Regions from separate parts of the Cupriavidus sp. UBA2010 genome, predicted to be linked through region 3. Evidence: predicted binding sites of a transcription regulator. Region 3 holds the regulator's gene; each other region holds the start of a gene.

Region 1 (7,991 bases), on a different contig from region 3:
GAGCAGGGCATCCGGCGTTTCGGCTTTCATGGGCTGTCCTACGCGTATATCGCGCGCCGGCTCAAGCAGGTGGCGCCCGACCTGGCCGAGGGCCGCGTGATCGTTGCCCACTTCGGTAACGGCGCGAGCCTGTGCGCGATGCGCGGCGGCAAGAGCGTGGAATCGACCATGGGCCTCACGGCGCTGGACGGCATGCCGATGGGCACGCGCTGCGGCACGATCGACCCCGGTGCGGTGCTGTGGCTGGCGGCGCAAGGGATGACGCCCGACGCAATCCAGACGATGCTCTATGGGCAATCGGGCCTGAAGGGTATCTCCGGCGTCAGCAGCGACATGCGCGCGCTGCTGGCCAGCGATACGCCGCGCGCGAAGCTGGCCGTGGACTTCTACGCCTATCGCGCCGCACAGGAAATCGGCAAGCTCGCCGTCACGCTGGGTGGCCTGGATGGACTGGTCTTCACGGCTGGTATCGGCGCCAACTCGCCGGACGTGCGCGCACGCGTCTGCGCGCACCTCACCGATCTCTTCGGCATCTCGCTGGATGCCGCGGCCAATGGCGACAACTGCCAACGCATCAGCAGCGACACAAGCCGCGTGCCGGTGCTGGCGCTGCAGACGGACGAGGAAGGCATGATCGCTCTCTCGACCGCGAAGATCCTGCTAAACGGCGGCTAATCTTCGAGGTAGTGCCCGCGTAGTTGCCCCACATCGATGCGCAGGTCATCGGCAAGAAATTGCTCCACACTGCCGTAGGCCTGCGCAATCGCATCCATCGATGCTTCCAGGTACTCGGGCCGCACTTCGAGCAACGGCGTGATGACGTCCGCGTCGACCCCGATCGGGGCCACGCGCGCCAGCACATCTTCGTTGAGGCGACGATTCCAGTGATTGGATTCGAGGTAATTGGCGACGATCTCGTCCTGCGACACGCCAAGCGCCGATAGCAACAGCAACGACGCAAAGCCTGTGCGGTCCTTGCCTGCGGTGCAGTGATAGAACAGCGTGCGGCCGGCCTCGGCATGGCGCAGGAACGCGCCGAACGCCTCGCGGTAGCGCACCGGAAAATCGCGGTACACATCGAGCATGAAGTCGCGCATCTGCGTGGGCGTGCTTGCACGCAGGCGCGGCACCAGCACATCCATCGCCATGCTGCCCTCCAGCACCGGCACCGCGAGCCAGTGAAAGCGCTCGCCGAAAGCGGCCTCGGCAGGCGACTTCTCGCCCGGAGACCGGAAATCGACGACGATATCCAGATCGAGCGAATGCAGGCGATCGAGATCGGCGGCCGAGGCCAGCGCGGGATTCGCGCTGCGATAGAGCTTGCCCGACCTGACGCGACGGCCGGACAAACCGGCCAGTCCGCCAAGGTCACGCGCATTGGGGATCGTTTCCAGCCCCAAGGAAGGGCGTGCGTCGTGATTCATATTGTTGGTCATTTCACATCCGCGTGCCGTCATGCACGCCTTCCAAAAACGTTCAACATCGACTTCAATTATTTCAGATCGCCGCATCGAAGGACAGGTGCCACGTACGGCTTCATGCTTCCGTGCCGCTCATACGCCCATCCACGCGCAATCACACTCACTCGATCCGCACAAGGCCCCATTGCCGGCATCGAAGCCTGACATCGCAGTGAGTTGATATCCAGCAATTGCGCCGTCATCGGCACCTTGGCACATCGGCCTTGGCTTCACATAATGAGCCCATGTCGGCCGCGGCGATCCTGCGATACGACGCGACCGACAGGCTGATCCAACATGGGGATTCCACGATGCCTGAATCACAAGTACCTCCTGCCGCCCCCGGCGCCCCCACCGCCGCGACGGCCATCCCGGCCGCGCCCAAGCTCAACATCCACTGGGGTCTATATGCCGCCGTGATCGTGCTGATCGCGGTGCTCCTGATTCCGATGCCGGCCGACCTGCCTGTGGCCGGTCAGCGCATGCTGGCCATCCTGGCATTCGCGGTCGTGGTGTGGATTACCGAAGCGGTGACCTACGAGACCAGCGCCATCATGATCACGTCGCTGATGGCAGGCCTGATCGGCTTCTCGCCGATGGTCAATGACCCCAACACGCTATACGGCACGTCGCGCGCACTCGGCATGGCCCTGGCGGGCTTCTCGAACACCGCGCTGGCCCTCGTCGCCGCCGCGCTGTTCATCTCGGCGGCCATGACCGTGACCGGACTGGACCGGCGCATCGCGCTGGTCACCTTGTCGGCCATCGGCACCAGTACCCGGCGCATCCTGATCGGCACGATCGCCGTCACGATCCTGCTCAGCCTGGTGGTGCCGAGCGCCACCGCGCGCAGCGCATGTACCGTGCCGATCATGATGGGCGTAATCGCCGCATTCGGCGTCGACAAGAAGTCGAACATCGCAGCCGGCATCATGATCATGGTCGCCCAGGCCACCAGCGTCTGGAACGTCGGTATCCAGACCGCCGCCGCACAGAACCTGCTGACCGCGGGCTTCATGGACAAGCTGCTCGGCGAACGCGTGACCTGGCTGCAATGGCTGATTGCCGGCGCCCCCTGGGCCATCGCGATGTCGATCGTGCTGTACTTCCTCGTGCGCTGGCTGCTACCGCCTGAAACCGACGCGATTGCGGGCGGCAAGGAAGCCGTGCAGCGTGAGCTGGCCGCGCTGGGTCCGATGACCGGCCCACAGAAGCGCCTGGCTGCCGTCGCCATCGGCCTGCTGCTGTTCTGGGCCACCGAGGGCAAGCTGCACAAGTTCGATACGGCGTCGATCACGTTCGTCGGCCTGGTAATCCTGATGTTGCCGCGCATCGGCGTGATGGACTGGAAGACGATGCAGCAACGTACGCCCTGGGGCACGCTGATCGTGTTCGGCGTCGGTATCAGTCTGGGCACCGCGCTGTTGACAACGCAGGCCGGTCAATGGCTCGGCAAGTTCGTCGTCACGCATTCCGGCCTGGCCAATCACGGCACGCTGCTGGTCTTTGCCGTGCTGGCGGCATTCCTGATCCTGATCCACCTCGGCTTTGCCAGCGCCACGGCGCTGACCTCCGCGATGCTGCCGATCCTGATCTCGGTACTGCAAACCATACCCGGTGACATGAACAAGGTCGGCATGACGATGCTGCTCGGCTTCACGGTCAGCTTCGGCTTCATCCTTCCCATCAACGCGCCGCAGAACATGGTCTGCCTGGGGACCGATACCTTCAACGGGCGACAGTTCGCACGCATCGGCATCCCGACCACGATCATTGGGTATCTGCTAATGCTGCTGTTCGCGTCGACGTACTGGCGCTGGCTTGGCTGGATCTGACCGGAAAACATGCAATCTCGCCGCTGACACAAGCGCCCCCAAACCTTCGCCCCCAACGATGATGAAAATTACCCTAGACAGCGCGCGGCAGTTCGCGCGCAGTATCCTGGCGGCGCAGGGTGTGCCCGCCGATATCGCCGATGACGTGGCCGAGCACCTGGTGGAAGCCGATCGCAGCGGCTACGTCAGCCACGGCCTGTCGATCCTGCCGAACTACCGCCGTGCCATCGAGAGTGGCAACGTGAATCCCACCGGCCGCGCCGCGTGCGTGCTCGACCGCGACATGCTGATGGTGTTCGACGGTAACGGCGGCTTTGGCCAGCACGTCGGCAAGACCGTGATGACGCGTGCCATCGAACGTGTGCGCCAGCATGGTCACTGCATCGTGACACTGCGCAAATCACACCACCTTGGCCGTATGGGCCACTATGGCGAGATGGTGGCCCATGCGGGCTTCGTGCTGTTGAGCTTCACCAACGTGATCAACCGCCCGCCCGTGGTCGCGCCCTTCGGCGGCCGCGTGCCACGGCTCACCACTAATCCGCTTTGCTTTGCCGGGCCGATGCCGAACGGGCGACCGCCGCTGGTCGTCGATATCGCCACCAGCGCCATCGCCATCAACAAGGCACGCGTGCTGGCGGAGAAAGGCGAGCCCGCGCCGGAGAACAGCATCATCGACGCCGAAGGCAACCCGACTACCGATGCGGGGGTCATGTTCGATGATCAACCGGGATCGCTGCTGCCGTTTGGCGCCCACAAGGGCTACGGTCTCGGCGTGGTGGCGGAACTGCTGGCTGGGGTGTTGTCCGGCGGTGGCACGATCCAGCCGGACAACCCGCGCGGCGGCGTGGCCACGAACAACCTGTTCGCGGTGCTGCTGAATCCCGAGCTCGATCTCGGCATCAACTGGGAACGGGACGAGGTAGAGGCCTTCGTGCGCTACTTGCACGACACGCCGCCTGCGCCGGGCTTCGACCAGGTGCAGTATCCGGGCGAGTACGAGGCCATGCATCGCGCCGCCGCGGCAACGCATCTGGAGATCAATCCGAAGATCTGGAGCCATCTGGCAGCGTTGGCGGGGGATCTGGGGGTGGATATGCCGGCGGCGTAGGCCGTTGAAGCACGCTTCGCACGGACCGGAGACAGGAGAGCATCAGAGATTTCCCAGACGCGATAGCCGCCAATGGCACAATACGCGCCATGCAACGTCTCTGGTCCGCCCTCGTCAAATTCGTTCTGCTCGCCACCATCGGTGGCGCCCTGCTGCTGGCCTTCGTCATCGTGATGGCGAATCGGCAATTGCCGTCCCTCGACGCGCTGACGGCATTTCGCGATTCGCCCGGCTACGTGAAGATCGCGGATTTCCCGCACAACTTGCCCGAGGCCGTGGTCGCCATCGAAGACGACCGCTTCTACCTGCATGACGGCGTGGACTATGTGGGCGCGATGCGCGCCGGCATCGCCAATCTCTCCGACGACCTCTCGCAAGGCGCGTCGACGATCACGATGCAGGTGGCGCGTAACTTCTATCTGTCGCGCCAGAAGACCTACACGCGCAAGCTCTACGAAATCCTGCTGGCGTACCGGATCGAAAACGCACTGAGCAAGGATGAAATCCTGGAGATCTACCTGAACAAGATCTACCTTGGCCAGGGCGCGTATGGCTTCGGTGAGGCTGCCGAGACCTACTTCGGCAAACCGGTCGACCGGCTCACGCTGGCCGAATGCGCGATGCTGGCCGGGCTGCCCAAGGCGCCATCCGCCAACAACCCGGTGGTCAATCCGCGCCGCGCTCGCCAGCGCCAAGCCTACATCCTGCTGCGGATGCTGGAACTGGGCCGCATCACGCGCGCCCAGTACGATGCCGCACTGCTAGAACCACTGCGGCTGAAATAGGCTCGCGCGTCACGCGGCCGCCTGCGCCACCGCCACCTTGTCGCGATGACGCGCCACGGCAGCCTGCACGATCGGATCGAGCCCTTCCCCGCCCGTCGTGTCGATATGGGCCAGCAGCGCGCGCCGCATGCGTGGCTCCCAGAACCGCTTCAGATGGCTGGCGATATCACCCAGCGCTTCATCTCGATCTGGCATCGCTCCGAAGAACGTGCCGATCTGATTGGCCATCTTGACCAGATTGTCGATATGCATGAAAGACCCTACGCAAGCTTGAGTCGTTGGGGGTGAGAGTAGGCGACCAGGCTGCCGCCGCGCACGAAACCGGCCAGCGTGACACCCGCCGATTCGGCCAGACGCGCAGCCAGCCCCGTTGATCCGGACACCGCCGCCAGGATGCCCGCGCCAATCGAGGCCGTCTTGAGCACCATCTCGTAGCTGGCGCGGCTGGTGACGATCACGGCGCCACGACTCACGTCCTCGCCGCCCTGCGCCAGCGCGCCGGCGAGTTTGTCGAGCGCGTTGTGGCGGCCCACGTCCTCGCGCACCAGCGATACGTCGCCATCTGCCCGCAACCACGCTGCCGCGTGTGTGGCCCCGGTATCGCGCAGCAGCGCCTGCCGCTTGTGCAGCGCGGCGAAGGCATCATCGAACACCACGGGATCGAACACCGCGGCGCTTTGCACCTTCCGCGGCGCGCGCATGACCTCCTCGAGCGATTCCGTGCCGCAGAGACCGCAACCGGTACGTCCCGCCAGCGCCCTGCGCCGGCTCTTGAGCGCGACGAACGCGGCGCTGGCGATCTCCAGCTTCACCGTCACGCCATTCTCGGCGGCTTCCACCTCGATGCCGTAGATGTCGCGCGCGCTGTCGACCACGCCCTCGGTCAGGCTGAAGCCGATCGCGAAATCCTCCAGGTCCGCCGGCGTGGCCAGCATCACCGCATGGGAGATGCCGTTGTACTCGAACGCCACCGGCACTTCCTCGGCCAGATGATCGATCTCGGCGGAGGCGGCGCCCTGCCGCCAGCGCGTGACCGCACGCGTGTGCTGCACTGGCAATACTCCAGCTTCACCCAGGCCGTTCTCGTCAGGCATGTCTCGCTTCATCGCCGTGCTCCCTGGTTCATCGCGTCGGTGCGGGCTCGCCGGCCGCGCGCAGGTGTGCCAGCTGTTCCTCGTTGAAGGCATGGTAGTTGCGCTGCCACGTGGAGGGCTGCGCCACCGGCATCACCTGCACGGCCGTCACCTTGTACTCCGGGCAATTGGTGGCCCAGTCCGAGTTGTCGGTCGTGATCACGTTGGCGCCGGACTCGGGGAAGTGGAACGTCGTGTAGACCACGCCGGGCTGCATGCGCTCGCTGACGATCGCTCGCAGCACCGTTTCCCCGGCACGGCTCTGAATCCCGACCCAGTCGCCATCCTTGATCCCACGTTCCTCCGCATCGTGCGGATGGATCTCGAGCCGGTCCTCATCGTGCCAATGCACGTTGTGCGTGCGCCGTGTCTGTGCGCCAACGTTGTATTGGGACAGGATGCGGCCCGTAGTCAGGATCAGCGGGTACTTCCGGTTGACCTTCTCGCTGGTCGGCACGTACTTCGTGATGATGAACTTGCCCTTGCCGCGCACGAAGGTGTCCACGTGCATGGTCGGCGTGCCCTCCGGGGCCTCGGCATTGCACGGCCACTGGATACTGCCAAGTTCCTCGAGCTTCTTGTAGCTGACACCCGCGAACGTGGGCGTGAGGCGCGCAATCTCGTCCATGATCTCGGACGGATGGTTGTAGTGCATCGGATAGCCGAGCGCGTTCGACAGCAGGATCGTTGCCTCCCAGTCCGAGTAACCGGCCTTCGGCGGCATCACCTTGCGCACGCGCGAGATCCGGCGCTCCGCGTTGGTGAACGTACCGTCCTTCTCCAGGAACGACGAACCCGGCAGGAACACGTGCGCGTACTTGGCGGTTTCGTTCAGGAAGATATCCTGCACGACGATGCACTCCATCGACGACAGCGCTTCGGCCACGTGCTGCGTATTCGGGTCGGACTGGACAATGTCCTCGCCCTGGCAGTACAGACCCCGGAACGATCCGGTGATTGCCGCTTCGAACATGTTCGGAATACGCAGACCGGGCTCGGGGTTGATCTCGACATTCCACGCGGCCTCGAAGCTGCCGCGCACCGTCGAGTCCGACACATGACGATAGCCCGGCAGTTCATGCGGGAACGAGCCGATATCGCACGACCCCTGCACGTTGTTCTGGCCGCGCAGCGGATTGACGCCCACGCCTTCGCGACCGATGTTGCCGGTGGCCATGGCCAGATTGGCGATGCCCATCACCGTGGTCGAGCCCTGCGCATGTTCTGTCACACCCAGGCCGTAATAGATCGCGGCGTTGCCGCCGGTGGCGTAGAGGCGGGCCGCGCCGCGCAGTTGTTCTGCCGGCACGCCGGTCTCCGCTTCGAGTGCCTCAGGCGAGTTCTCGGGCAATGCGACGAAATCGCGCCATTGCTGGAACGCGCGGTCCTCGCAACGCTCGGCGATGAATTGCTCGGCCAGCAGCCCCTCGGTGACGATCACGTGCGCGATCGACGTCACCACCGCCACATTGGTACCCGGGCGCAATTGCAGGTGATAGTCGGCGCGGATATGCGGCGATTCCACCAGGTCGATGCGGCGCGGGTCCACCACGATCAGCCTGGCCCCGGCGCGCAGGCGACGCTTCATGCGCGAGGCGAACACCGGGTGCCCATCGGTCGGATTAGCGCCGATAACCATGATCACGTCGGCCTTGGCCACCGAGCGG
Region 2 (7,991 bases), on a different contig from region 3:
ATGCGCGCCGGCAAATTCACGAGATCAAGGTGAGCGAGCCGGTGGAGCGCTATATCGTCGCGCTTGTGCAGGCCACGCGCGATCCCGCGCGTCTCGACGACGATCTGAAACGCTGGATCGAGGTGGGCGTGAGCCCCCGTGGTTCGATCGGTCTCGACAAGGTAGCGCGGGCGATCGCCTGGCTGCGTGGGCGCGACTACGTCACTCCCGAGGACGTGCAGGCGGTGGTGCACGACGTGTTCCGGCACCGGCTGATCCTCTCGTACGACGCCCACGCGGCGGGGGTTAGCGCCAACGCGGTCATCGACCGCCTGGTGCAGCGCGTCGCGGTGGCCTGAGGCCATCCGGCTTCGTTATGAAACCCGATACCGCCGCACTCGGCCGCTCGCCCCAGCACAAGACGCTCCCGTCCAGCGCCACGCCCGGTGTCAATGTCGACACCGCATCGCTGGCCGCGCTCGAAGCTGCTGCGCGGGACTTCCATTTTCTGTCGCGCCAGCCCGTGCACAGCCTGCTGTCGGGGCGCCATGGGTCACGTGTGCGGGGCCGTGGGCTGGCCTTCGAGGAATTGCGCCCCTACCTGCCCGGGGACGACGTTCGGACGATGGACTGGCGCGTGACGGCGCGAACCGGCAAGCCGCACGTGCGGGTCTATGCCGAGGAAAAGGAGCGCCCGGCGCTGGTGGTGGTGGATCAGCGCATCAACATGTTCTTCGGCAGCCGCCGCGCGATGAAATCGGTGGCGGCGGCGGAGGTGGCGGCGCTGGCCACGTGGCGAATGGTGGTGGAGGGGGACCGCGTGGGCGGCGTCGTCTTTGGCGACAAGGAGGTGACCGCGCTGGCGCCGCAGCGCAGCCAGCACGGCGTGCTCCACCTGCTTGGCGAACTGGCGCGCCACAATCAGGCGCTGCGCGCGGACGCCCCGGCCAGCCAGGGCGCCAGCCAGTTGAACGCGGCGCTGCAGCACGCGCTGCAACTGGCCCGTCGCGACTATCTGGTCATCGTCATCAGCGACTTCAGCGGCAACGATGCGCAGACCCGCGACCTGATGCTCGAACTGCGCCGTCGCAACGACATGCTGTCGGTGCTGGTCTATGACCCGTTCCTGCTGAACCTGCCCGATTCCGGTCACCTCGTGGTCAGCGACGGTGAACTGCAGGTGGAACTCGGCTTTGGCCGGGAGACACTCCGGAGCGCGATTCACCGCTTCGCGGACGATCACAATGCGTCGCTGGTCGAGTGGCACAACGGCATTGGCGTGCCGCTGCTCCCGATATCGGCAGCCGAGGATACGGCGCTGCAACTGCGCCGGCTGCTGGGATATCCAGCCGATGCGTCGCCGCGGCGCGGCAAGGCATAGGACGCAGCTTCGGGCTGGATGTGCAGTCCAAGCACTCTCAGTTGGCCCTTATGACCGCGTAGCACAACTGGCGGGGACCCCAGCCGAAAATCAAGCAACCGCTTGATCACCCTCTGGTTCGGTGGGTTCGATGCCGCTGAGCCTACAGTTCTCCATCAGCGTGTGGGCGATAACCGCAAACTGCGGCTACACTCGGCTCCAGTTTCCGATGACAATGCTTGCATTCCGAACCCAACACACCCACGCCCCGCACGCTCATGTACGTCCCTGCCCATTTCGAAGAATCGCGCCCCGAGGCTCTCCATGCGTTGATGACCGCGTATCCGTTTGGCACGCTGGTCACGCATGGCAGGAACGGTCTGGATGCGAACCACATTCCCTTCCATCTCGAGCCCTCGCAAGGGCCGAATGGGATGCTGAAGGCTCACGTTGCCCGCGCCAACCCGGTCTGGCAGGACGTGGCGAACGGTGATGAGGTACTGGTGATTTTCCGTGCCGCTGATGCGTATATCTCGCCGAACTGGTATCCGAGCAAGCACGAGGCCCATAAGCAGGTGCCCACGTGGAACTACATGGTCGTGCACGCGCACGGTCGCATCACGATTCGCGACGATGAGCGCTTCGTGCGCGGTGTGGTAGCCCATCTGACTCGCACGCACGAAGCCACGCAACCCAGGCCGTGGAAGATGTCCGACGCCCCGTCGGATTTTGTCGACACGATGCTCAAGGCGATTGTCGGCATCGAAATTGAGATCACGCGCCTGGAAGGCAAGTTGAAGCTGAGCCAGAACAAGGAAGTGCGCGACATCCGTGGCGCCGGCACGGCGCTGGCCGAGCAGGGCAGCACGATGCTCGGCGAAGCGATGCTGGCCCGCGCAGATGCCAAGGAGCGGGGCGAGACCCAGTAATTCCCGGGCCTCCCACCCTTTACCTTCCGCCTCTCAGCGTCCCGTCGCGTACCGGGGCGCCGGAGTGTTGGTCGATAGCTGGCCCGCCATCGCCTGGCGCGCGCCTTCATATGCATTCCATTGCTCGATCGCGTGCAGCGGTGGAATCGTCACCAGCTCGCCGCGGTCGAAGCCTACCAGTGCTGCATCGACCATCGCTTCGGCCGGCATGACGATCGCCTTGTCGAGATGTTCGATCGGCAGGCCACCGGTTTCCCAGAAGTCCGTGGCGGTCGCCCCCGGCAGTACCGCCTGCACGCGCAGCCCCTTGGCCGCGAGTTCGTGATGCAGCGACTGGCTGAATGCCAGCACGAACGCCTTGCTGCCGCCATACACCCCGTTCAGGATTTCGGGCGCGATGCCGACGATCGACGAAATGTTGATGATCGCGCCACGGCCGCGCGCGACGAATCCCGGCACGGCGGCATAGGTCAGGCGCGTCAGCGCGGTGACGTTGAGGTCGATCATCCGGTTCATGGCATCGACATCGCTGTCGAGCAGCGGCGTGTGCGTGCCGACGCCTGCGTTGTTGACCAGCAGCGTGATGCTGGCGTCCTGCCGCAGCTTTTCCTCCACCCGCGCGAGCGATTGGCGGTCGTTGAGATCGGCCGGGAAGACTTCGACCACGCGCTGCGTCTCGTCAGTGATGCGCCGCGCCAGGGCATCGAGCTTGTCGCGATTGCGGGCGACGAGGATCAGGTCATAGCCGCGGCGTGCCAGGCGGTCCGCGTAGATGGCGCCGATGCCCGAGGATGCGCCGGTAATCAGGGCCGTGCCGAGATGGGTTTGCGTCATGGTGTTCTCCTTGCGATGTCGTTGCGATGGGGATCCGAAAATCGGGATGCGTCGAATCCATCCATTGCATCGTAAAGCGGCTTGACCATGGCAGAAATGACGATTATGGTCATGTTTTAGGACATGGCTCCAACGAGGCCAATCATGCACAACATCGGCTTCCTGCTGACGGACGGTTTTCAGGTGATGGCGCTGGCGACGCAGAGCGTCTTCGAGTACGCGAATCTTGTGGCCGGCGAGCCCTTTTACCGCATCAGGAATTTCTCGATCGACGGTGGGCCGGTAGTCTCTTCGCTGGGGATGACGGTAGAGACGCACGCGGCAAGCACGCGCGTGGCGGTGGATACCTGGGTGCTGGCCGGCGTTGGCGACCCAGTCGCGCAGCCAACACCCGCACCGGTACTGGCGTTCGTGAGCAAGGCGGTGCCGCGTGCGCGCCGGACGGCGTCGATCTGCACGGGGGCGTTCATCCTGGCGGAAGCCGGTCTGCTCGATGGCCGACGCGCGACCACGCACTGGGCCTTCGCGCGCGACATGCAACGGCTCCATCCGGACATCAAGGTGGAGGACGATCGCATCTACATCGTCGATGGCGCGATCTGGACGTCGGCGGGCATGACGGCCGGCCTGGATCTGGCGCTTGCGATGGTCGAGAAGGATCTGGGCGCGGATATCGCGCGGTCGGTCGCCCACAAGCTGGTGATGCACCAGCGGCGCTCGGGCGGACAGTCGCAGCACTCGGAGCTACTGGATATGGCGCCGAAATCCGACCGTATCCAGAATGCGCTGGATTACGCGCGCAAGAATCTGAGCCAGGCACTGACGGTGGAGGAACTGGCGGAGACGGTGCATCTGAGCCCACGCCAGTTCAGCCGCGTATTCACCGCGGAGACCGGGCAGTCGCCGGCCAAGGCGATCGAGAATCTGAGATTGGAAGCGGCGCGACTCATGATCGAACAGAGTCGCCACCCGCTGGAAGTCGTGGCGCGGGAAGCCGGCTTTCGAGACCGGCGCCATATGCGCGAGGCATTCCTGCGGGGGTTCGGCGTGCCGCCGCAGGCGGTGCGGCGGGAGGCCCGTGAGTAGCGGGCGCCGGTGTCAGCGGCTCAGATGGCCGCGAGCGCCTCGATATCGAACAGTTCGATGCGCTTGCCATCCACGCGGATCAGGCCTTCGCGCTGGAACCGGGAGAACGTGCGGCTAACCGTTTCGAGCTTGATGCCGAGGTAGCTGCCGATTTCCTCGCGGGTCATGCGCAGCGTGAAGTCGCGCGAAGCATAGCCGCGTTCCTGCAGGCGGCACGACACGTTGATCAGGAATGCCGCGACACGCTGTTCCGAAGTCATGCCCGACAGCAGGATCATCTGCTTGGACTCGCGCAGGATCTCGCGGCTCAGCATCCGATGGAAATGTTGTTGCACGCTCTTGACGTCGCGGCACAGTCCTTCGAGCGGTGAGAACGGCAGCACGCAGACTGCACTGTCTTCGAGCGCGATCGCGTCGCAGTCATACTCGCCTTCGCCAATCGCGCCAAGGCCGACCGTTTCTCCCGGCAGGAAGAAACCGGTCACGTGCTCATGGCCGCCGGCGTGGGAGGCCACGGTCTTCAGCGATCCCGAGCGGACGGTGTAGAGGTTCTGGAACTTGTCGCCGGAGCGGTACAGGTATTCGCCACGATGCACCATGCGCCAGTGGCTGACCACGGCTTCCAGTTGCGGAAGCTCCTCCGGTTCGAGAGACGATGCGATGCAGAGGCGGCGCAGGCCGCAATCCATGCAGCGCGCCTGGAAATGCCGCGCCGTGCCCGGCGCGTGCGCATGTCCGGTGCATTCCCCATCCATTCCTGCTTCGACGCTCGACCCCTCTACCACTTCATACATGATGCTCTCCCCTGGGGTCGTCAGGCGTTCACCGCCAAATCAAGGTTCTTTGATCTGAATAACTCCCCATCTGCGCGGAAGTATGCCTTGTGATCGGAAAGGCTGAAATCAGCGTCGGCTGATACCTGTGTCAGGGTCTGGAGTGCGCTTGTCAGGTTAACCTGACGGGCCGGACATTACCTACGTGCAGCACAGGTGCTCCCGATAGCCGAGGCAAGGTAGCTCGCCTTCGACTGACTCCTCCTTCAGGAGGTTGATTGCCGCGGCTTCTACCGACAATGTTTGGTTTCCCGGCTGTCATGTATTTGACTTGAGGCAAGCGCGGAGCACCTTTGACGATTAAAGTGCACAAGACGGTATCCATTCTTGCCGCCCGATCGCCCCCTTGCCTGGAGCCCCCATGGATTTCAAGACCATTCTCGTCGATCTTGCCGCTGATCCGGCGCGCGATGCGCGTCTGGATGCCGCGCTGACGTTGGCGTCGCTGTTCACCGCCCGCGTCATCGGACTGACCGCTACTGGCACCTTGCTGGATCCATTCCGGAGCGCCGGTGAGGAGACCGCGCGTTATCAGCAGATGCGCGCCGACATGCTGCGCAACCTGAAACAGGCCGATGCCGCCGCGCTCGATGCGGCAGTGGCGCGACGTGGGCGGGGCATCGAGATTTCACACGTGGTGGTCGAGCAGGAGGCGGGCTGGGCGTTGACCTCGCGCGGTGTCAGCAGCGATCTGATTTTGCCGGCGCCACCGTCGCTGGCGCACGATACGCCGGCGCTGATGGCCACTTCCGCCGAGTATGTGCTGTTGAACTCTGGCCGCCCGATTCTGGTAATACCCCCCGACGTCAGCCTGGTGCCGGGCGGCACCGTCGTGGTGGCCTGGGACGGCCGGCGCGAAGCTGCGCGCGCCATGAGGGATGCGTTGCCGCTACTGGCTTTGGCATCGCGTGTGATCCTGCAGGTGGTGCTCAGCGGCGCGGGGCCGAACGAGCATGGCGCGGCCGAGGCCGTGCGCTGGCTGGCCGATCACGGCGTCAGCGCTTCGCTGCGTATCGACGAGGGCGCATCGCCAGCCGACAGCCTGATGCGCGTGACGCGCAACGAGGCAGCCGATCTGCTGGTGAGCGGCGGCTACGGCCACTCACGGCTCGGCGAACTCGTCATGGGCGGAACCACGCGCACGCTGCTGCGCAACGCACCGGTGCCACTGCTGATGTCGCATTGAAGCGCGTGATACGTGCTGTTCTGCCATCGTTTCAAAGCCAGTGAACGGCTACGGCAATACTGACAACACCGCTGCTGACGCCGCCCACACCAACACCAACACCAACACCAACACCAACACCAACACCAACATCACAGACCATGCACATCCAGTTCCTTGGGGCAACGGACACCGTGACCGGTTCGCGCTTTCTGCTAGACACCGGAGAAGCGCGGGTTCTGATCGACTGCGGACTGTTTCAGGGCTACAAGGCCCTGCGGCTGCGTAACTGGGATCGCTTTCCGATCAGCCCGGGCAGTCTCGATGCCGTGGTGCTGACACACGCGCATATCGACCACAGCGGCTATCTGCCCTTGTTGGTGAAGCGCGGTTACAAGGGGCGCGTGCACTGCACGACGGGAACCGCGGAGCTTTGCGGCCTGCTGCTGCCGGACAGCGCCCATCTGGCGGAAGAAGACGCCAACTATGCCAATCGCAAGGGGTATTCGCGTCATCAACCGGCGCTGCCGCTCTATACCGTGGCGGATGCCATGCATGCGCTGGAGCATCTGAAGCCCGCGCCTTATAGCAAGCGGGTGACAATCGCACGCGGTGTGGAAGCGGAGTTTCATCGCGCGGGCCATATTCTTGGCTCGTCCAGCGTGACGATCCATGCCAAGGGCCGGCGCATCCTGTTCTCCGGCGACCTCGGCCCGCAAGATGACATGCTGATGCGGCCGCCGGAGCCACCCACCGCGGCGGATTACCTTATAGTGGAATCGACTTACGGTGACCGCCTGCATCCGGAAGGCGATCCCATCGAGCTGCTGGCCGATATCATTCGCAAGACCGTTGCCCGGGGCGGCAGCGTGATCATTCCCGTCTTTGCGGTTGGGCGTGCCCAGTTGCTGCTGTATTGCCTCTACCGGCTGCGCCAGCGACGGCGCTTTCCCGATGTGCCCATCTACCTGAACAGCCCGATGGCCATCGAAGCCACGCGGATTCTCTCCGAGCACTCGGACGAACTGCGGATCGACCCCGAAACGTGCGCGGCTGCCTGTTCGGTGGCGATTCCAACCCGAAGCATGGAGGAGTCGATCCGCATCAACCGGGTGGATCAGCCGAAGATCATCCTGGCTGGTAGCGGAATGCTGACGGGCGGGCGCGTGGTGCATCACCTCGAATCGTTCGGGCAGGACCCACGCAGCACTTTCCTGCTGGTGGGGTTCCAGGCGGCCGGAACGCGGGGTGCGACGCTGGCGTCCGGCCAGCGCACGTTGCGGATGCACGGGCGCGAAGTCGAACTGCGTGCTTCAGTCGAACAGATTCGCCATTTCTCGGCACATGCCGATGCGGATGGGCTGATGGACTGGATGAGTGCCATCGGGACGCCGCCACGGCAGACGTTCATCGTGCACGGCGAGCCCAGTGCCGCCGATGCGCTGCGCCAGCGCATCGAGCATTCGCTGCATTGGGATGTCACGATGCCCGAGTACCGGGGTATCTATACGCTCGACTAAGCGTTCGACTAAGCGTTCGACCGGGCGACCGAGCAAGGCGTGCCGGCGCGGCTAGTAGGAAAAGAGGGTGGGAATCGTGGCGTGACGAAGCACGGTGTCCGTCACGCCACCCAGCAATTCCTCGCGCAGCAGCCCCCGGCCATACGCGCCACAAACCAGCAGGTCGGCGCGGCGCTGGCCGGCGATGGCAAGCAGTGACTCGCCGATATCGGCCGATCGTTCCAGCACCATCTCGACCATGCTCGCGTGCACGCCATGCCGAGCCAGCCAGTTTGCCGCGTAGGC
Region 3 (7,991 bases):
CACGCCTGAAGGCAAACGCGACTATGTAGCCAACCTTCAACAGCAGGGCGCCGTCGTTCTGGCGGTGGGCGACGGCATCAACGATGCGCCGGTGCTGGCCCAGGCGCAGGTTTCGATAGCGATTGGCAGCGGCGCGCCATTGGCGCAGGCCGGTGCCGATGCCGTGCTGACACACGGCGGCGTGGGCGAGATCGCCAATGCCATCGCCGTGGCCCGCAAGACGCGCCGCGTGGTGCGCCAGAACCTGGGTTGGGCCTTTTTCTACAACGTCGTGGCGATCCCCCTGGCAGCTACCGGACTCGTTACGGCATGGATGGCAGGCATTGGAATGTCCGTGTCGTCGTTACTGGTTGTCGGCAATGCATGGCGCCTGTTGCGCGCCGCGGCGGCGCCGGCCAGGGAGTCCTGAATATGGAAACACTCTATCTATTGGTGCCGATGAGCCTGGTGCTGGTGGCTGTGATCGCCGGGGCGCTGTGGTGGGCATTGCACGCAGGGCAGTACGACGACCTCGATCGCCCGGCGGAAGCAATTCTGCTCGACAACGACAAGCCTTGAATGTCAAGGCATATAGGTGACCGTTGCGGCGAACGCGCATTGACCGGAATTAATGCAAGCAGTTCGCAAGGGATGCTGGTGGCTTGATGAAAGTCAACGCGACTTGTAAGCCGATTTTCTAAAGTCACACCGTCAGTAGGTTTATTTTTACTTTTTGCATTGGGGGTCTGAATGGCTGTCACCACCGCGTCCTCACGCGCCGACACCTTCAACTATGGAGTCGTGCGGCAGTTTGCCGTCATGACCGTGGTTTGGGGGATCGTTGGCATGGCCGTAGGCGTTCTGCTTGCGGCGCAATTGATCTGGCCGGATCTGAATTTCAATACACCGTGGTTATCGTTCGGTCGCTTGCGACCGCTTCACACCAATGCGGTGATCTTTGCATTTGGCGGTAGCGCGCTGTTCGCCACGTCGTACTACGTCGTGCAACGCACCTGCCAGGCCCGGCTGTTCTGCGGCCCGCTGGCGTCGTTCACGTTCTGGGGCTGGCAAGCCATCATCATCGCGGCGGTGATCACGCTGCCGATGGGCATTACTTCTTCCAAGGAGTATGCCGAGCTCGAATGGCCGATCGATATCCTGATCACGCTGGTCTGGGTTGCCTACGCGGTGGTGTTCTTCGGCACGATCATCAAGCGCAAGACCCGTCACATCTACGTGGCGAACTGGTTCTTCGGCGCTTACATTCTGACGATCGCCATCCTCCATATCGTCAACAACATTGAAATGCCGGTGTCGATGTGGAAGTCGTACTCCGCCTATGCAGGCGTGCAGGACGCGATGATCCAGTGGTGGTACGGCCACAACGCGGTGGGCTTCTTCCTGACCACCAGCTTCCTGGGGATGATGTACTACTTCATCCCGAAGCAGGCGGAGCGTCCGATCTACTCGTATCGCCTGTCGATCGTCCACTTCTGGGCGCTCAACTTCACGTATATGTGGGCGGGTCCGCATCACCTGCAATACACCTCGCTGCCTGACTGGGCGCAGTCGCTGGGCATGGTGTTCTCGCTGATCCTGCTGGCTCCGTCGTGGGGCGGCATGATCAACGGGATCATGACGCTGTCCGGTGCCTGGCACAAGCTGCGTACCGATCCGATTCTCAAGTTCCTGGTGGTGGCGCTGTCGTTCTACGGCATGGCCACGTTCGAGGGCTCGATGATGTCGATCAAGACCGTGAACGCGCTGTCGCACTACACGGACTGGACGATCGGCCACGTGCACTCGGGTGCCCTGGGCTGGGTCGCGATGATCTCGATCGGCTCGCTTTACTACCTGATTCCGCGCCTGTTCGGAGAGAAGGAGATGTACAGCACGCGCCTGATCGAGTGGCACTTCTGGATTGCGACGATCGGCGTCGTGCTCTATATCGCCTCGATGTGGATCGCCGGTGTGATGGAAGGCCTGATGTGGCGCGCCACGCAGCCTGATGGCACGCTGACCTATGCGTTCGTCGAAGCGGTCAAGGCAAAGTATCCGTTCTATCTGATCCGTCTGCTGGGTGGCCTGTGCTTCCTGAGCGGCATGATCCTCATGGCTTACAACGTGGCACGTACCATCATTGGCAAGCCTGCGGTTGACGCTCCGATTCCGGCCAACCTGCCGGCTTCCGCCCACTGATCGCCGAGGACCGAACGATGTCTCAAAAACAAGGATTCTTTTCCCACGAAACGCTGGAGAAGAACGTCGGCTGGCTGATCATTGCAACCATCATCGTGGTCAGCATCGCTGGCCTGGTGCAGATCGTGCCGCTGTTCTTCCAGCACTCGACGACCGAGCCCGATCCGGGCATCACACCGTACTCGCCGCTGCGCCTGATGGGGCGCGACATCTACATCCGCGAGGGTTGCGTTGGTTGCCACTCGCAGCAGGTGCGTACCCTGCAGGCGGAGACTGAGCGTTATGGCCATTTCTCCACGGCGGGCGAGTCGGTGTATGACCACCCGTTCCTGTGGGGCTCGAAGCGTACCGGTCCAGATCTCGCGCGTGTTGGCGGCCGTTACTCGGACGACTGGCAGCGGATCCACCTGCGCAATCCGCGTGATGTGGTTCCCGAGTCGGTGATGCCTTCGTACCCGTGGCTGGAAAAGACGCAGTTGCCCACCAACGACATCCAGGCACGCATGCACGCGCTGAAGCGTCTGGGTGTGCCGTACAAGGACGAAGAGATTGCTCGTGCGCCTGAAGAGCTGGCAGGCAAGACGGAAGAAGATGCGCTGGTGGCGTATCTGCAGGGGCTGGGCCTGAATCGCCGCAACGTGCGCGTTGACTCGGCGGCGGCTCCGGCGCCGGCGAAGGAGTGATGCCATGGCGATCGTGACCGCAATTGCAACCGTCGTGTCGATGCTGACGTTCATTGGCATCTGCTGGTGGGCATGGTCGGGCGGCCGCCAGGCCGCCAATCAGGAATCGGCGATGTTGCCGTTTGCCCTGCCTGACGAAACCACAACTACAAGCCGGAACCCACAGCCATGAGCGATTTCATTTCCGATTTCTGGAGTTATTACATCGCGGCCATCGCGCTCATCGGGATCGTCTGGTGTGTCTGGCTGCTGTTTTCCCAACGCAAGATGCCGAAAGGTGTCAGCACCACTGATGACACCGGTCATGTCTGGGATGGTGACCTGCGCGAACTGAACAACCCGCTGCCACGTTGGTGGATGTGGATGTTCCTGCTGGCCTGCATCTTCGGTCTTGGTTACCTGGCGCTGTATCCGGGCCTGGGATCGTACGCCGGTATGCTCAAGTTCTCGACGCAGGGCGAGCTTGCCGCTCACCGCGAGGCCGCCGAGAAAACGCAGCACCAGATCTACGCCAAGTATCTGAGCATGGATATCAAGCAGGTGGCGGCGGATCCTGACGCACGCGAGATCGGCCAGCGGTTGTTCCTGAACTACTGCGCGCAGTGCCACGGTTCGGATGCGCGTGGCAGCCGAGGCTTCCCCAACCTGACCGACAACGATTGGCTCTACGGTGGCGAGCCGGAGACGATCCAGCAGACGATCACCAAGGGCCGCAATGGCGTGATGCCATCGTTTGCCAGCACGATCGATGCGAAGCAGGCCGGCGATACTGCCCAGTACGTGCGTTCGCTGTCTGGTCTGTCGTCAGATCCGATTCGCGCATCGCGTGGCGAAAGCACGTTCAAGTCGACCTGCGCGGCCTGCCATGGCGCCAACGGCAAGGGCAACCAGGCACTCGGCGCGCCGAACCTGACCGACAACACGTGGTTGTACGGCAGCTCGGAAGCGACGATCGTCGACGCGATCCTGAAGGGACACAACGGTCATATGCCGGCGCACGAGGAGATTCTGACGCCTGAGCGCATCCGCATGCTGACCGCATATGTGTGGGGTCTCTCAAATACGGGAGGCGCTGCAAAATGACTAACTGCCCCGGGGCCGGGCGGCGTGCCGCCCACCGGGGCGTGAGGGCAACACGATGAGCGCGCCCCTTAACGCCCCCGATCACTCGGACGATCACGCCTCGAACGATCCGTCTGCAAGCCAGTCGGCGAGCGATCGTAACGGCAACACTTGGCGTCCCGCGCCGCCCCCCAAGGGGGCCGAGACCACCGAGGAAGCGCTGTACGAGGTCCGCCGCAAGATCTATCCGCGCTCGACTTCTGGCGCGTTTTCGAGCTGGCGCGTGTGGCTGGTCATCCTGACGCAGTTGATTTACTACGGAACGCCCTGGCTGCAGTGGAATGATCGCCAGGCCGTGCTGTTCGATCTCGGCGCGCGCAAGTTCTACATCTTCGGTCTCGTGCTGTGGCCGCAGGATGTGATCTATCTCGCTGTGCTGCTGGTCATTTCTGCGCTATCGCTATTTCTGTTCACCGCCATCGCGGGACGCCTGTTCTGCGGCTATGCCTGTCCTCAGACGGTCTACACAGAGATATTCATGTGGATCGAGCGACATGTCGAAGGGGATCGCATCGCGCGGATCCGACTCGACGGCGATCCCTGGAGCCTGCGCAAGCTGCGAATCAAGGCGACCAAGCATGTGCTCTGGGTGCTGATCGCACTGTGGACGGGCTTCACGTTTATCGGGTATTTCGCACCGATTCGGGAACTTGGTAGCGAGGTCCTGCATTTCACGCTAGGACCCTGGCAGAGCTTCTGGATGCTGTTCTACGCATTTGCGACCTGGGGCAACGCCGGATTCATGCGCGAGCAGGTGTGCAAGTACATGTGCCCCTATGCGCGTTTCCAGAGCGTGATGGTCGACCGCGATACCTATGTCGTGACCTATGACGTGGGTCGTGGGGAGCCGCGTGGTAGCCGTTCCCGCAAGACCGATCGCCATGCGGCTGGTATTGGCGATTGCGTGAATTGCAGTATCTGCGTGCAGGTGTGTCCGACCGGTATCGATATTCGTGATGGCCTCCAGTACGAGTGCATCGGTTGTGGCGCCTGTATCGACGCGTGCAATCTCGTCATGGACAAGATGGAGTACCCGCGCGGCCTGATCCGATACACGTCGGAAAACGCCATGCGCAAGTCCCTGACGACATCCGACGCGCGCAAACGGCTGCTGCGACCACGCACGATCATCTATACGCTGATCTGGCTGGTTCTGGCGGCGGGCTTCGTCGCATCGCTGGCAATGCGGTCGCCGATCAAGGTCGACATCATTCGGGATCGCGGCGCGCTGGGCCGGGAAGTGGAGGGCCGCTGGATCGAGAACGTCTATCGGCTCCAGGTGATCAACACCACGGAAGCGCCGATGCGGATTCGCGTGCAGGCTGAGGGCGACGATCTGACTGGACTGACGGTCGAGTATGACAAGTCCGCCGAGGCCATGCAGCCAACGTCCAACCGGTTGTTGCCGATTCGCATTCGCGTGCCGATCGACGATGCCAAGGAAGGCACGCACAAGATCAACGTAACCGTGACGGCGGAGGGCGAGGACGGCCGAGACGCGCATATCAGGCAATCCACGAGTTTCATTGTTCCCCGCAATCTGTGATGCTGAGGGTGAAATGGCAGCAAACAAGGAGAGCGCAATGACATCCCAACAGTCCAAGCCCTGGTACAGGGAACCGTGGCCGTGGCTTTTGATGAGCGGTCCGTTGCTCGCAATTATTGGCTGCGGCGTGACCATCTGGCTTGCCAACACGCATCCGGATTTGCCGGTTTCCGGCGTGGAGCGTCATGGCCTGGTCGTGGAGAAAACGGGGGCGGAGCATGTAGCGTCGCCGGCTGCGAGGCGCCCATGAGACTCCGCTGGCTGATGTGGGTACTTTGGCCGGCGTTTCTGATGGGCGGAGCGGCCACCGCCACCGTGTTTTCGGTCGTTGATCCGGGCGATCTCACGTTCTTCGGGCACCAGGTGGAAGCGTCTCGTGAGGCGGTCTACACGATTGGCTTCCTGGTGGCGTGGTTGTTTTGCGCGTTGTCCAGCGGACTGACGCTATACACCATGCCAACCAAGCTCGAGGAGACCGACGAACTCGAGTAATGGCTCGAGTGCTGGCAGAAAGCAAAACGGCCGCACCGGGAGATCAGCTCCCGATGCGGCCGTTTTCCTGGCCACGATGCCCGTTAGCAGTTTCGGCTATAGACCTGCCTGATGCCTTCCATGTCCACGAGTTTCACGTGTCGTTGGCGAATCTGGATCAGGCCGGCTTCGGCGAATCGCGAGAAGAGCCGACTCACGGTTTCGAGCTTGAGGCCAAGGTAGCTGCCGATTTCTTCGCGGCTCATCCGCAGCACGAACTCGCTCGACGAGTAGCCGCGCATCGACAGGCGCTCCGACATGTTGACGAGAAATGCTGCCAGGCGCTCTTCGGCACGCATCGAGCCAAGAGTGATCAGCATGATCTGGTCTTGCGAGATTTCCTTGCTCATCAGCCTCAGGAACTGCTGCTGGAGAGAAGGCAACGTGCCGGACAGCGATTGCAGGTCATCGAATCGCACGACGCAGACCTCTGTGTCCTCGAGCGCGGTGGCGTCGGACGCATGCTGCATCTCGCTGAGGCCGTCGAGCCCGACGACCTCACCGGGCAAATGGAAGCCGGTGATTTGCGTGCGTCCGTCCTCCATGGTCACGTGGGTCTTCAATGTGCCAAAGCGGATCGCATAGACTGCGGTAAGTGGTTCGCCCATGCGATAGAGCGTTTCGCCCTTGTGAACACGAACGCGTTCCTGTACGAGCGTGTCCATCTTTGCGAGGTCCTGTTGCGACATGCCCACGGGAAGGCAAAGCTGGCCCATGGCGCAAGTGGAGCAACGCGGAGACATCTCGGTGACGGGAATGGAGGTAAGCAATTGATGGTGCTCGCATGAATGCGCTTGCGATGGAGGCGCGATGCAGGCATTTTACAGCGTGATGTGACGCAGAAGCGAGGAACAGTTGCCATTTGGTGTGCTTTTCAGTGTCTTTACACTTGCGTTGCTTGGTGGCGTGCATTGCGCCGCCATGTGCGGAGGAATTGCCATTGCCGTCGAGCAACGGCAATCCGGGGGGGCTGTTGCGGTCGTTAGCCTCGTGCATCGCTCGCGATTTCACTGGTGGCTGGAACTGCTGGTCATGCACGCCGGGCGTCTCACGACCTATGTGCTGCTTGGGGCGCTGATGGGAGCGGTGGGTGCGACAGTCTGGAAGCAGGACTACCTTCCAGTGCAGCGCTGGCTCTATGGCGCGGGCAGCCTGTTACTGGTTCTGACCGGGGTGTGGTTGTTGCGGGGCCGCGTCATGCGTGCAGCATGGCTCGAACGGCTGGCGGCGCGGGCTGCCTCGTATGTCGTCCGGGGCGTCGCGTCGCTGGGCATGCAGATGCCGCTTCGCTTGCGTCGGCACGCGCCCATCATGCGGCGCTATGGGATGGGGTTGGCCTGGGGGCTGGTGCCCTGTGGTATGGTGTATGGCGCACTTGCGCTGGCCTTGTTGGCTGGAAATGCGCCATCTGGGGCACTTGTCATGGCGGCCTTTGGCATTGGGACGCTGCCCAACCTGCTGGTGATCTCGGGTTTGTCGGGCTACCTGCGGCAACTGTCGCGCCGCCCCGGCGTTCGAGTGGGCGCCGCGCTTGTTGTGATCGGTTTTGGGGCGCTGGGTGTCGCACGCGCCGTCTGGCTGCCCGATACGCTGGCCAATCACGGCTTCTGCGTCGTGTTCTAGACTTTTTTGCTGGTTGCAGGGCGGGGCTGGAATGCCATACAATCGCGAAAACCACGGTATCGCGCTCCGATGCGCTCGTGGCGTCGCCGGGGCTGCATTCCCGATCTGGGATGTGTGCCCAGGGGGTCTGGGCAGGTCTGGCTTGCCGGGATCGTCCCCACAGTTCATCCGGTTCACAAGATCTGGTTCCAAAGTCCGATGGGGCTGTGTGGAGAGGTGGCGCTGGTGCCAGGCGAAGTTGCCTGGGCCGATATCGATTGTTTCTTGCCGCCTTGGCGATCTGATTGTCCAGGTGAATGTCCACCCCA
Region 4 (7,991 bases), on a different contig from region 3:
ATTGGTCAGCGAGGACAGGTCGCTCGGGCGGTACAGCACCGGCACGCCATCGAGGCTCGTTTGCACCGACAGCCAGATCATGTCGGCACGTTGGCGCAATGCCGACTCGATCGCCACAAGCGTGTTTTCCGGGCGATCCGCCGTACCACCGCGATGCGCCACGAGCTTGGGCAGAGGGTAATCGGGTTCGTCATCCTCCTGCGCGCGCTCGCATGACGCGCCAAGACACGCCAAGAGAATCGGCAGGCAACAGACGGTTTTGGGGAAGGACATCGGGCAGTTCCATTGGTGGATCAGACTGCCCTTTTGCCACCCTTCGCCGACTACGTTCTTGATGCCCATCAATTTGCATGACGGAGGCACGGCGCGTCCCCGGCCCAGCGTCTAGCGTGGAACCGGGTTGCCAGAATTTCGTGGCGTCAGGAGGTGGCCGCGCGCAGATGCTACTGCGCGCGGCTCGACTTGGATTTGGTCGCTGGCGTCGGCGACGACTTGCTTTCGCGCGTGGCGGACTTGCCCGACGACTTGCTCGTCGAGCCGTGCGGCGAGGCCTCCACCACCACCCGCTTGCGGGGTTCGGCGTTGGCGCTCTTGGCCGATCGCGACGACTTCTCGACCTTATCGGATTTCTCCGACTTTGCCACGGCCTGTGTCTTGCCACCCGACTTGCCATGTGGCGCGGCCTTGGCTGGCGTGTCGTCTTCGTCCCCGGCGCGCTCCGCCCGCATGGCGGCGGCGGAGTTCGGACGCAGCATCAGCACCAGACTCTGGCCGGCAACAAGCTTGCTGCCGGAGAGCTTGTTCCACGACTGCACCTGCTTGACCGACACGCCATAGCGACGCGCCACCGTGGACACCGTATCCTTGCGCCCCGCCCGCACCACGACGCGCTTGGCGTCAGGCACGTCTGGCTCCACGGCCAGCATGGCCGTATCGACCAGCGATGCGCTGATGTCCTGGTCGTGGCGCTCGGTACGCGGAATCATGACGGTCGAACCGGCCTTCAGGCGCATCCCCTTGGGAATCCGGTTGATCTCGCGCAGCGTGTCCACATCCACATTAAGCCGCGCAGCCAGCGACTCCACACGTTCCCGGCTATCCACGGTCACCGTCGTCCAGCTCGACAACCCGCCACGATAGGTATTGAGGTTGTACTGGAAGCGCTCGGCGTTCTCGAACGGCAGCAGGATCTGCGGATTGGCCGCACCCAGGATCACCGGCCGGTTGAACGACGGATTGAGCGCCTTGAACTCGTCCAGCGGCATATTGGCCAGCTTGGCCGCCAGCGCCACGTCGATATCCCGCGAGGTCGTGACCGTCACGAAGTACGGATGATCGGGAATCTCGGGCAGCCTGACGCCATACGCGGCCGGGTTGGCGATGATGTTCTTGACCGCCTGGAGCTTCGGCACGTAATAGCGCGTCTCGGTCGGCATGGTCAGGCTGGCGTAGTCCGTGGGCAGCCCCCGGGCCTGATTGCGCGCGATGGCCCGCGACACCGCGCCCTCGCCCCAGTTGTAGGCGGCCAGCGCCAGTTGCCAGTCGCCGAACATGTCGTAGAGCCGTTGCAGATAGTCGAGCGCCGCGTCGGTCGATGCCAGCACGTCGCGCCGCTCGTCGCGGAACATGTTCTGCTTGAGGTTGTACGTCTTGCCCGTGCTCGGGATGAACTGCCACATGCCGGCGGCCTTGGCCGTGGATTCCGCCTGGGGATTGAATGCGCTCTCCACGAACGGCAGCAGGGCCAGCTCGGTCGGCATCTTGCGCCGCTCGAGTTCCTCGACGATGTGGTAGAGGTAGCGGCTCGACCGGCCCACCATCCGTTCCATATAGTCAGGGCGGGCCGCGTACCACTGCGTGCGATCATCGACCAGCGTGCCTTCCAGGTCAGGCATCGCGAAACCCTTGCGGATGCGGTCCCAGATATCGCTGGACGGCCCGCGCAGCCAGTCCACGCTGGACTGGTCGACATTCACGACGGTAGAACGGGATAACGTGCCGGCGCGGCCGGTGCTGTTGAGGGTATTGAGCGGGTCCTTCTTCGGACCGGATTCCAGGGCGGTCGGCGTGCCGGACAATTCGCCGGCGGGCGGTGTGGGTGTGCTGGCGCAGGCTGCAAGCAGCGTGGCACACGCAACTACCGCCAGAAATCGACCAAATCGCATTAAGTTCTCTGAAAGTGACGCCAAAAAGTTGGCCTGATGCTATGGAAAAGCCCCCCTCGCGTCAATGAGATTTTCCCCATGATGCAATTTGAGTCAATTGTCCTCGCCCAGCCCGCAACCGGATTGTCCCATCCGCGTTAACGAAAGCCGTCCTTCCAGCCGCGCAGCGCACCAAAAGCCGCCGCGTCATCGCTCACGTCACCGCCCTGCGCCCGCACAGCCTGGCGGACGGCGGACTCGCGGGACCGCAAGAACGGATTGACCGCGCGCTCGTGCGCCACGGTCGTTGGCACCGTAGGCGTGCCGGCCTCGCGCAGGGTATCCACCCGCGCCGCCCACGCCGCCAGATCCGGGTTGGCCGGCTCGACGGCCCGGGCAAAGCGGACGTTGCTGCGCGTGTACTCATGGGCGCAGTAGACGCGCGTGTCGCCGGGCAGTGCCGCGAGCTTGTCCAGCGATGCCAGCATCTGGGCCGGCGTGCCTTCGAACAAGCGCCCGCAGCCGCTGGCGAACAGCGTGTCGCCACAAAACACCACGGGGCCGGCGCCGGGCAGGTCGCCGACATAGGCCACATGGCCCGCGGTGTGGCCGGGTACATCCAGTACCCGGAACGTCACTGCCGGATGACGCAGCGTGACCGTGTCGCCTTCGCGCACGGCCTGCGTCCGGTGGGCGATTCGCTCGCCCTGCGGGCCGATCACCGGCAGTGGCTCGCCGTTCGGCCCACTCGGATGACGCGCGAGGAGGTCTGATACACCACCCTGGTGATCCCCATGGTGATGGGTGATTACAATAGCGCCCAGTGCCAGCCCGCGTTGCGCCAGAAACTGCTCGACCGGTGCGGCCTCGCCTGGGTCCACCACGGCCGCGCTATGCCCGTCGTGGATTGCCCAGATATAGTTGTCCTGAAAGGCGGGAATCGGCTCCACTTTCAACATGCGTGCTCCTCTATGTCCAACCGACCGATTATAGATTGGGAAGAATGGCTAGCCTCGCCACCCGGGCAGTACGTGCTCGAGTGGGAAGGCCAGCAGTATGACCGGACGGTAGCGGACATTTTTGGCTATCACGCGGTGCAGTTCGGCCTGCCCGCCATCGACACGTTGCGCGAGAACCGGATGCCGTTCTCGGCGCTGGCGCTGGACGGCCGCGCGGGCCCGCACGGGCCAAGGGAGACCCATCCCGATGCGCGGCAACTGCTGTGCCGGTTCGACGAACTGCCCTTCGACACGCAGAGCATCGACCTCGTCACGCTACCGCACGTCCTCGAATTCTCGGAAGACCCGCACGAAGTGCTGCGCGAAGTCTCGCGCGTGCTGATGCCCGAAGGGCGCGTGGTGGTGACATGCTTCAACCCGATGAGCCTGTGGGGCGCGCGGCAGGGCCTGAACCGCCTTGGCGCCATGCCCTTCCTGCCAAGTGACGCCCAAACCATCGGGTTCGTGCGAATCAAGGACTGGCTCAAGCTGCTCGGGTTCGAGATCATCCGGGGCCGCTTCGGCTGCTACTGCCCGCCCTATCGCACGGAACGCTGGCTGCAGCGCGCGGCATTCATGGAGAAGGCCGGCGACCGCTGGTGGCCGATCTTCGGCGCGGTCTATATGATCTCGGCGGTCAAGCGCGTCAAGAATATCCGCCTGGTGGGCCCGGCCTGGAAAACACCCAAGTCGGCGCTGAAGCCAGTAGCGGCTCCGGTTGCCACGCCCACGGGCACGCACGGCAAGACCCCCGGCCAAGACAGCTAGGACCATCACCTTATATCCATGCAAGAAGTCACGATTTACTCCGACGGAGCCTGCAAGGGCAATCCCGGCCCCGGCGGCTGGGGCGCCGTGCTCGTCGCCGGCGGCCACGAGAAAGAACTGTTCGGCGGCGAAAGCCCCACCACCAACAACCGCATGGAGCTGATGGCGGTCATCGAGGCGCTGCGCGCGCTCAAGCGCCCATGCATCGTCAATATCTATACGGACTCGCAGTACGTGCAGAAAGGCATCAGCGAGTGGATTCACGGCTGGAAGGCGCGCGGCTGGAAGACAGCGGACAAGAAGCCGGTCAAGAACGCCGACCTCTGGCAGGTACTGGATGAAGCCCAGAAACCTCATCAGATCACGTGGCACTGGGTGCGTGGTCACAACGGGCACCCCGGCAACGAGCGCGCGGATGCGCTGGCCAATCGGGGGGTGGCATCGATCAATACCTGAGCCGTCGTTTACAATCCTGCCCATGCGACAAATCGTCCTCGATACCGAAACCACCGGCCTCAATCACGCAACAGGCGACCGCCTGATCGAAATCGGCTGTGTGGAACTGGTGAATCGCCGCCTGACAGGCCGCCACCTCCACTTCTACGTTAATCCAGAGCGCGACATCCATGAGGATGCCATCGCCGTGCACGGGATCACGCTCGATTTCCTGGCCGACAAACCCAAGTTCGCCGAGATCGTCAACGAGGTCCGTGACTTCGTGCAGGACGCCGAACTGATCATCCACAACGCGCCCTTCGACCTTGGCTTCCTGGATATGGAATTCCAGCGCCTGGACCTGCCGCCGTTCCGCCAGCACGCCAGCAGCGTGATCGATACGCTGCGTGAAGCCCGCCAGATGTTCCCGGGCAAGCGCAACTCGCTGGATGCGCTGTGCGACCGACTGGGCGTCAGCAACTCCCATCGCACGCTGCACGGCGCACTGCTCGATGCCGAACTGCTCGCCGAGGTCTACCTGGCGATGACGCGCGGCCAGAACTCACTGGTCATCGACATGCTCGACGGCGCCGCCACGGATGGCGAGACGCGTAGCACCGCCGACCTGTCCGCCATGACGCTGCCCGTGCTATTGGCCTCCGAGGAAGAAATCTCGGCGCACATGGGTGTGCTCAAGGAACTCGACAAGGCAAGTGGCGGCAAGACGGTCTGGCAGGATGCCTCCCCTGCCGAAGCCGCCACTCAGTAGGGCCCGGCGCCTCCCGAGGGATTTCGAAGAAAATTCGAAAAAGGGCTTTACAAGATACCGGCCCATCGGCATAATCTCGTTTCTCCACTGCACGACATCAGCAGCAACGATGACGAAGCAGCATGGGTGGTTAGCTCAGCGGTAGAGCACTGCCTTCACACGGCAGGGGTCACAGGTTCAATCCCTGTACCACCCACCAAAATTTGTGGCTTGCAACGCCTAACGTTGCCGTGAACCCGGATCGCTGACGAGCTTTCCGGGTTTTTTGTTGTCTGTCGATGACCGACGGTATTCGCCGTCCTTCACGGATCACGACACTGGGCCCATCGAACGCCTATCGACAACGTCGACGCCCTACCCGCCCTCTCGACCAGCCGATCATGGCTGGTGATTCTTGTCGTTTCGGCAAGTACATACCTTGCGACGCTGCCGCTTGATCATCCCGGATGAGGCTCACCGACTCGCGCCAAGCCTGCAGGTGTCGCGCGCCCCTGGCGGATTGACAGCTCCGAATGCCCCGCTGAACGGTGGCACTGCTCTGCCCCAACTTGCCAAGGAGTGTCTTAATCACTTTGATGGAGATCATCCCCCTCAAGCGCCAAGCGATGTTGAAATAGAGATGTGCAGTGCCTTCCAAGGTGTTGTCATCGGGGCGTGATCGAAGCAAGCTAGTATCTGATACGCCCTTTCTCCGTCAGGCCGTCGCCGTGTCGCAGGCTCCCCAGAAGATGCCTGCGGCTTGACCAGGCGATGCGCGCCTCCGATCGAAACGCGAAACCGGCCCGCCCGGTTGCAGAAAAAGGCCCCGACTCCACATGACTGGTCCTCCTGCCAGCCACGACACCGAAAACCAATCGCCACCCATCTGGCACACGCTCACCGACACACAGGTCGGGCAGGCCCTGCAGACCAGCGCAGCCGGTCTGAGCGCAGCCGAAGCCTCCCGTCGACTGGACGAGTACGGTCCCAACCGTCTCGCGCCACCCAAGCGCCGCGGCCCGCTGATGCGGCTGCTGCTGCAGTTCCACAACATCCTCCTCTACATCATTCTCGGCTCGTCGATCGTCTCGGCGATTCTCGGTCACTGGGTCGATGCGGCCGTGCTGCTCGTGGCGGTCGTGATCAATGCCGTCATCGGGTTCATCCAGGAAGGCAAGGCCGAAGCCGCCATCGATGCCATCCGCGCCATGCTCGCCCCGCTTGCATTCGTGATTCGCGATGGCCAGCGGCACGAAATCGCCGCTGCGGATCTCGTGCCGGGCGATGTGGTCGCGCTGGCTTCGGGGGACCGGGTGCCCGCCGATCTGCGCCTGACCTCGGTCAAAGAACTGCGGGTCGAGGAGGCCGCGCTCACCGGCGAATCGCTGCCCGTGGAAAAGAATGTCGCGCCCGTAGCGGAAGACGCGCCGCTGGGCGATCGCTTCGACATGGCGTACTCCGGCACGCTGGTGGTCTACGGCCAGGCGACCGGCATCGTGGTCGCAACGGGTAGCACCACGGAACTGGGCAGGATCAATGAGATGCTCAGCAGCATCGAAAGCCTGTCGACACCGTTGGTACGGCAGATCGATCGTTTCGGACGCGGTCTGGCGGTAGCCATCCTGTTGCTCTCCACCGTGGTGTTCGTGGCTGGCATCCTCTGGCGTGGCCACTCCGCAGCAGACATGTTCATGATGGCCGTGGCGCTGGCAGCCTCCGCCATCCCCGAAGGGCTACCGGCGATCATGACCGTCACGCTTGCGCTCGGCGTGCAGCGCATGGCCCGGCGCCATGCCATCGTGCGGCGCCTGCCGGCGGTGGAGACGCTGGGATCGGTGACAGTGATCTGCTCCGACAAGACCGGCACACTGACGCGCAACGAGATGACCGTGCAGCGCATGGTCTGCGCGGGCCATGTATTCGATGTCGGGGGCGTCGGTTATTCGCCGGTGGGAGACTTCAGCATCGACGGGCACGTCGTCGATCCCATGAGTTGCGCGCCGTTGGCCATGGCCTTGCGCGCCGGCGTACTCTGCAACGACGCCAACATGCGCAATGACGACGGCATGTGGCATGTCGAGGGCGACCCGACCGAAGGTGCATTGCTGGTGGCTGGCGCCAAGGCGGGCGTGGAGCAGCAGAATCCGGAATCCGGCTGGCATCGGCTCGATTCCATCCCCTTCGAATCCGAGCACCGCTTCATGGCCACCTACCACCACGATGCCAATCATGCGCCGTGGATCCTGGTAAAGGGTGCGCCCGAGCGCATCCTCGACATGTGCGCGCGGCAGTGGAATCTCGATGGGGAGCACCGGCTGGACGTGGACTACTGGCGCCGCATGGCGACCGACACCGCAGCGCAGGGCCTTCGCCTGCTCGCCCTGGCCTGCAAGCGCGCGGCGCCCGCGGGCGACAAGCTCGCGTTCACGGATGTAGAAACCGGCTACACGATGCTGGCGCTGGTCGGCATCATCGATCCCCCGCGCGAGGAAGCCATCCGTGCCGTCAACGAGTGCCACCACGCTGGCATCCGGGTCAAGATGATTACCGGCGACCACGTCGAAACGGCACGCGCGATCGGCGCGCAACTGGCGATCGGCGTCGGCAAGCCCGCCTTGACCGGCAGCGAGGTGGCATTGATGGACGATGCCGCACTGCGCCGGGTGGCGATGGAAGTGGACGTATTCGCGCGCGCCAGCCCAGAGCACAAGCTGCGCCTGGTCAGCGCGCTTCAGGACGGTGGCCAGGTCGTGTCGATGACCGGAGACGGCGTCAACGACGCGCCCGCGCTCAAGCGGGCCGACGTTGGCGTCGCGATGGGGCTCAAGGGCACCGAGGCGGCCAAGGAGGCTTCCGACGTGGTGCTCGCCGACGACAACTTCGCGTCGATCGCCCACG

The links. The regulator FNR, encoded in region 3, switches genes on or off when oxygen is low (the NO sensors DNR and NnrR bind a similar motif). The targets are predictions, from matches to a motif close to TTGATNNNNATCAA.
Region 1: B2246_RS28405 (DASS family sodium-coupled anion symporter) is a predicted target of FNR. The motif match lies at 1,638-1,651, and genes of this name have one in related genera.
Region 2: B2246_RS12520 (universal stress protein) is a predicted target of FNR. The motif match lies at 5,288-5,301, and genes of this name have one in related genera.
Region 4: B2246_RS00870 (cation-transporting P-type ATPase) is a predicted target of FNR. The motif match lies at 5,687-5,700, and genes of this name have one in related genera.

What each region holds. Positions count from the first base shown of each region.
Region 1 is NZ_DDCI01000036.1:243,761-251,751, reverse strand. Features, by position in the region: gene B2246_RS28415 (acetate/propionate family kinase) at 1-675, shown strand, start outside; gene B2246_RS28410 (tyrosine-protein phosphatase) at 672-1,436, opposite strand; gene B2246_RS28405 (DASS family sodium-coupled anion symporter) at 1,772-3,295, shown strand; gene B2246_RS28400 (Ldh family oxidoreductase) at 3,357-4,406, shown strand; gene B2246_RS28395 (transglycosylase domain-containing protein) at 4,496-5,191, shown strand; gene B2246_RS28390 (formate dehydrogenase subunit delta) at 5,201-5,443, opposite strand; gene fdhD (formate dehydrogenase accessory sulfurtransferase FdhD) at 5,452-6,297, opposite strand; gene fdhF (formate dehydrogenase subunit alpha) at 6,314-7,991, opposite strand, start outside.
Region 2 is NZ_DDCI01000016.1:69,702-77,692, forward strand. Features, by position in the region: gene B2246_RS12490 (AAA family ATPase) at 1-338, shown strand, start outside; gene B2246_RS12495 (DUF58 domain-containing protein) at 356-1,360, shown strand; gene B2246_RS12500 (FMN-binding negative transcriptional regulator) at 1,618-2,268, shown strand; gene B2246_RS12505 (SDR family NAD(P)-dependent oxidoreductase) at 2,302-3,102, opposite strand; gene B2246_RS12510 (GlxA family transcriptional regulator) at 3,247-4,188, shown strand; gene B2246_RS12515 (helix-turn-helix domain-containing protein) at 4,209-4,982, opposite strand; gene B2246_RS12520 (universal stress protein) at 5,383-6,207, shown strand; gene B2246_RS12525 (MBL fold metallo-hydrolase RNA specificity domain-containing protein) at 6,348-7,706, shown strand; gene B2246_RS12530 (universal stress protein) at 7,758-7,991, opposite strand, start outside.
Region 3 is NZ_DDCI01000012.1:116,748-124,738, forward strand. Features, by position in the region: gene B2246_RS07845 (heavy metal translocating P-type ATPase) at 1-409, shown strand, start outside; gene ccoS (cbb3-type cytochrome oxidase assembly protein CcoS) at 412-558, shown strand; gene ccoN (cytochrome-c oxidase, cbb3-type subunit I) at 730-2,178, shown strand; gene ccoO (cytochrome-c oxidase, cbb3-type subunit II) at 2,196-2,861, shown strand; gene B2246_RS07865 (cbb3-type cytochrome oxidase subunit 3) at 2,866-3,033, shown strand; gene ccoP (cytochrome-c oxidase, cbb3-type subunit III) at 3,030-3,944, shown strand; gene ccoG (cytochrome c oxidase accessory protein CcoG) at 4,000-5,529, shown strand; gene B2246_RS07880 (membrane protein) at 5,543-5,779, shown strand; gene B2246_RS07885 (hypothetical protein) at 5,776-6,021, shown strand; gene fnr (fumarate/nitrate reduction transcriptional regulator Fnr) at 6,105-6,830, opposite strand; gene B2246_RS07895 (sulfite exporter TauE/SafE family protein) at 6,916-7,683, shown strand.
Region 4 is NZ_DDCI01000003.1:84,153-92,143, reverse strand. Features, by position in the region: gene B2246_RS00905 (glycerophosphodiester phosphodiesterase family protein) at 1-273, opposite strand, end outside; gene B2246_RS00900 (transglycosylase SLT domain-containing protein) at 444-2,165, opposite strand; gene gloB (hydroxyacylglutathione hydrolase) at 2,303-3,103, opposite strand; gene B2246_RS00890 (class I SAM-dependent methyltransferase) at 3,116-3,910, shown strand; gene rnhA (ribonuclease HI) at 3,929-4,366, shown strand; gene dnaQ (DNA polymerase III subunit epsilon) at 4,389-5,114, shown strand; tRNA gene B2246_RS00875 (tRNA-Val) at 5,239-5,313, shown strand; gene B2246_RS00870 (cation-transporting P-type ATPase) at 5,930-7,991, shown strand, end outside.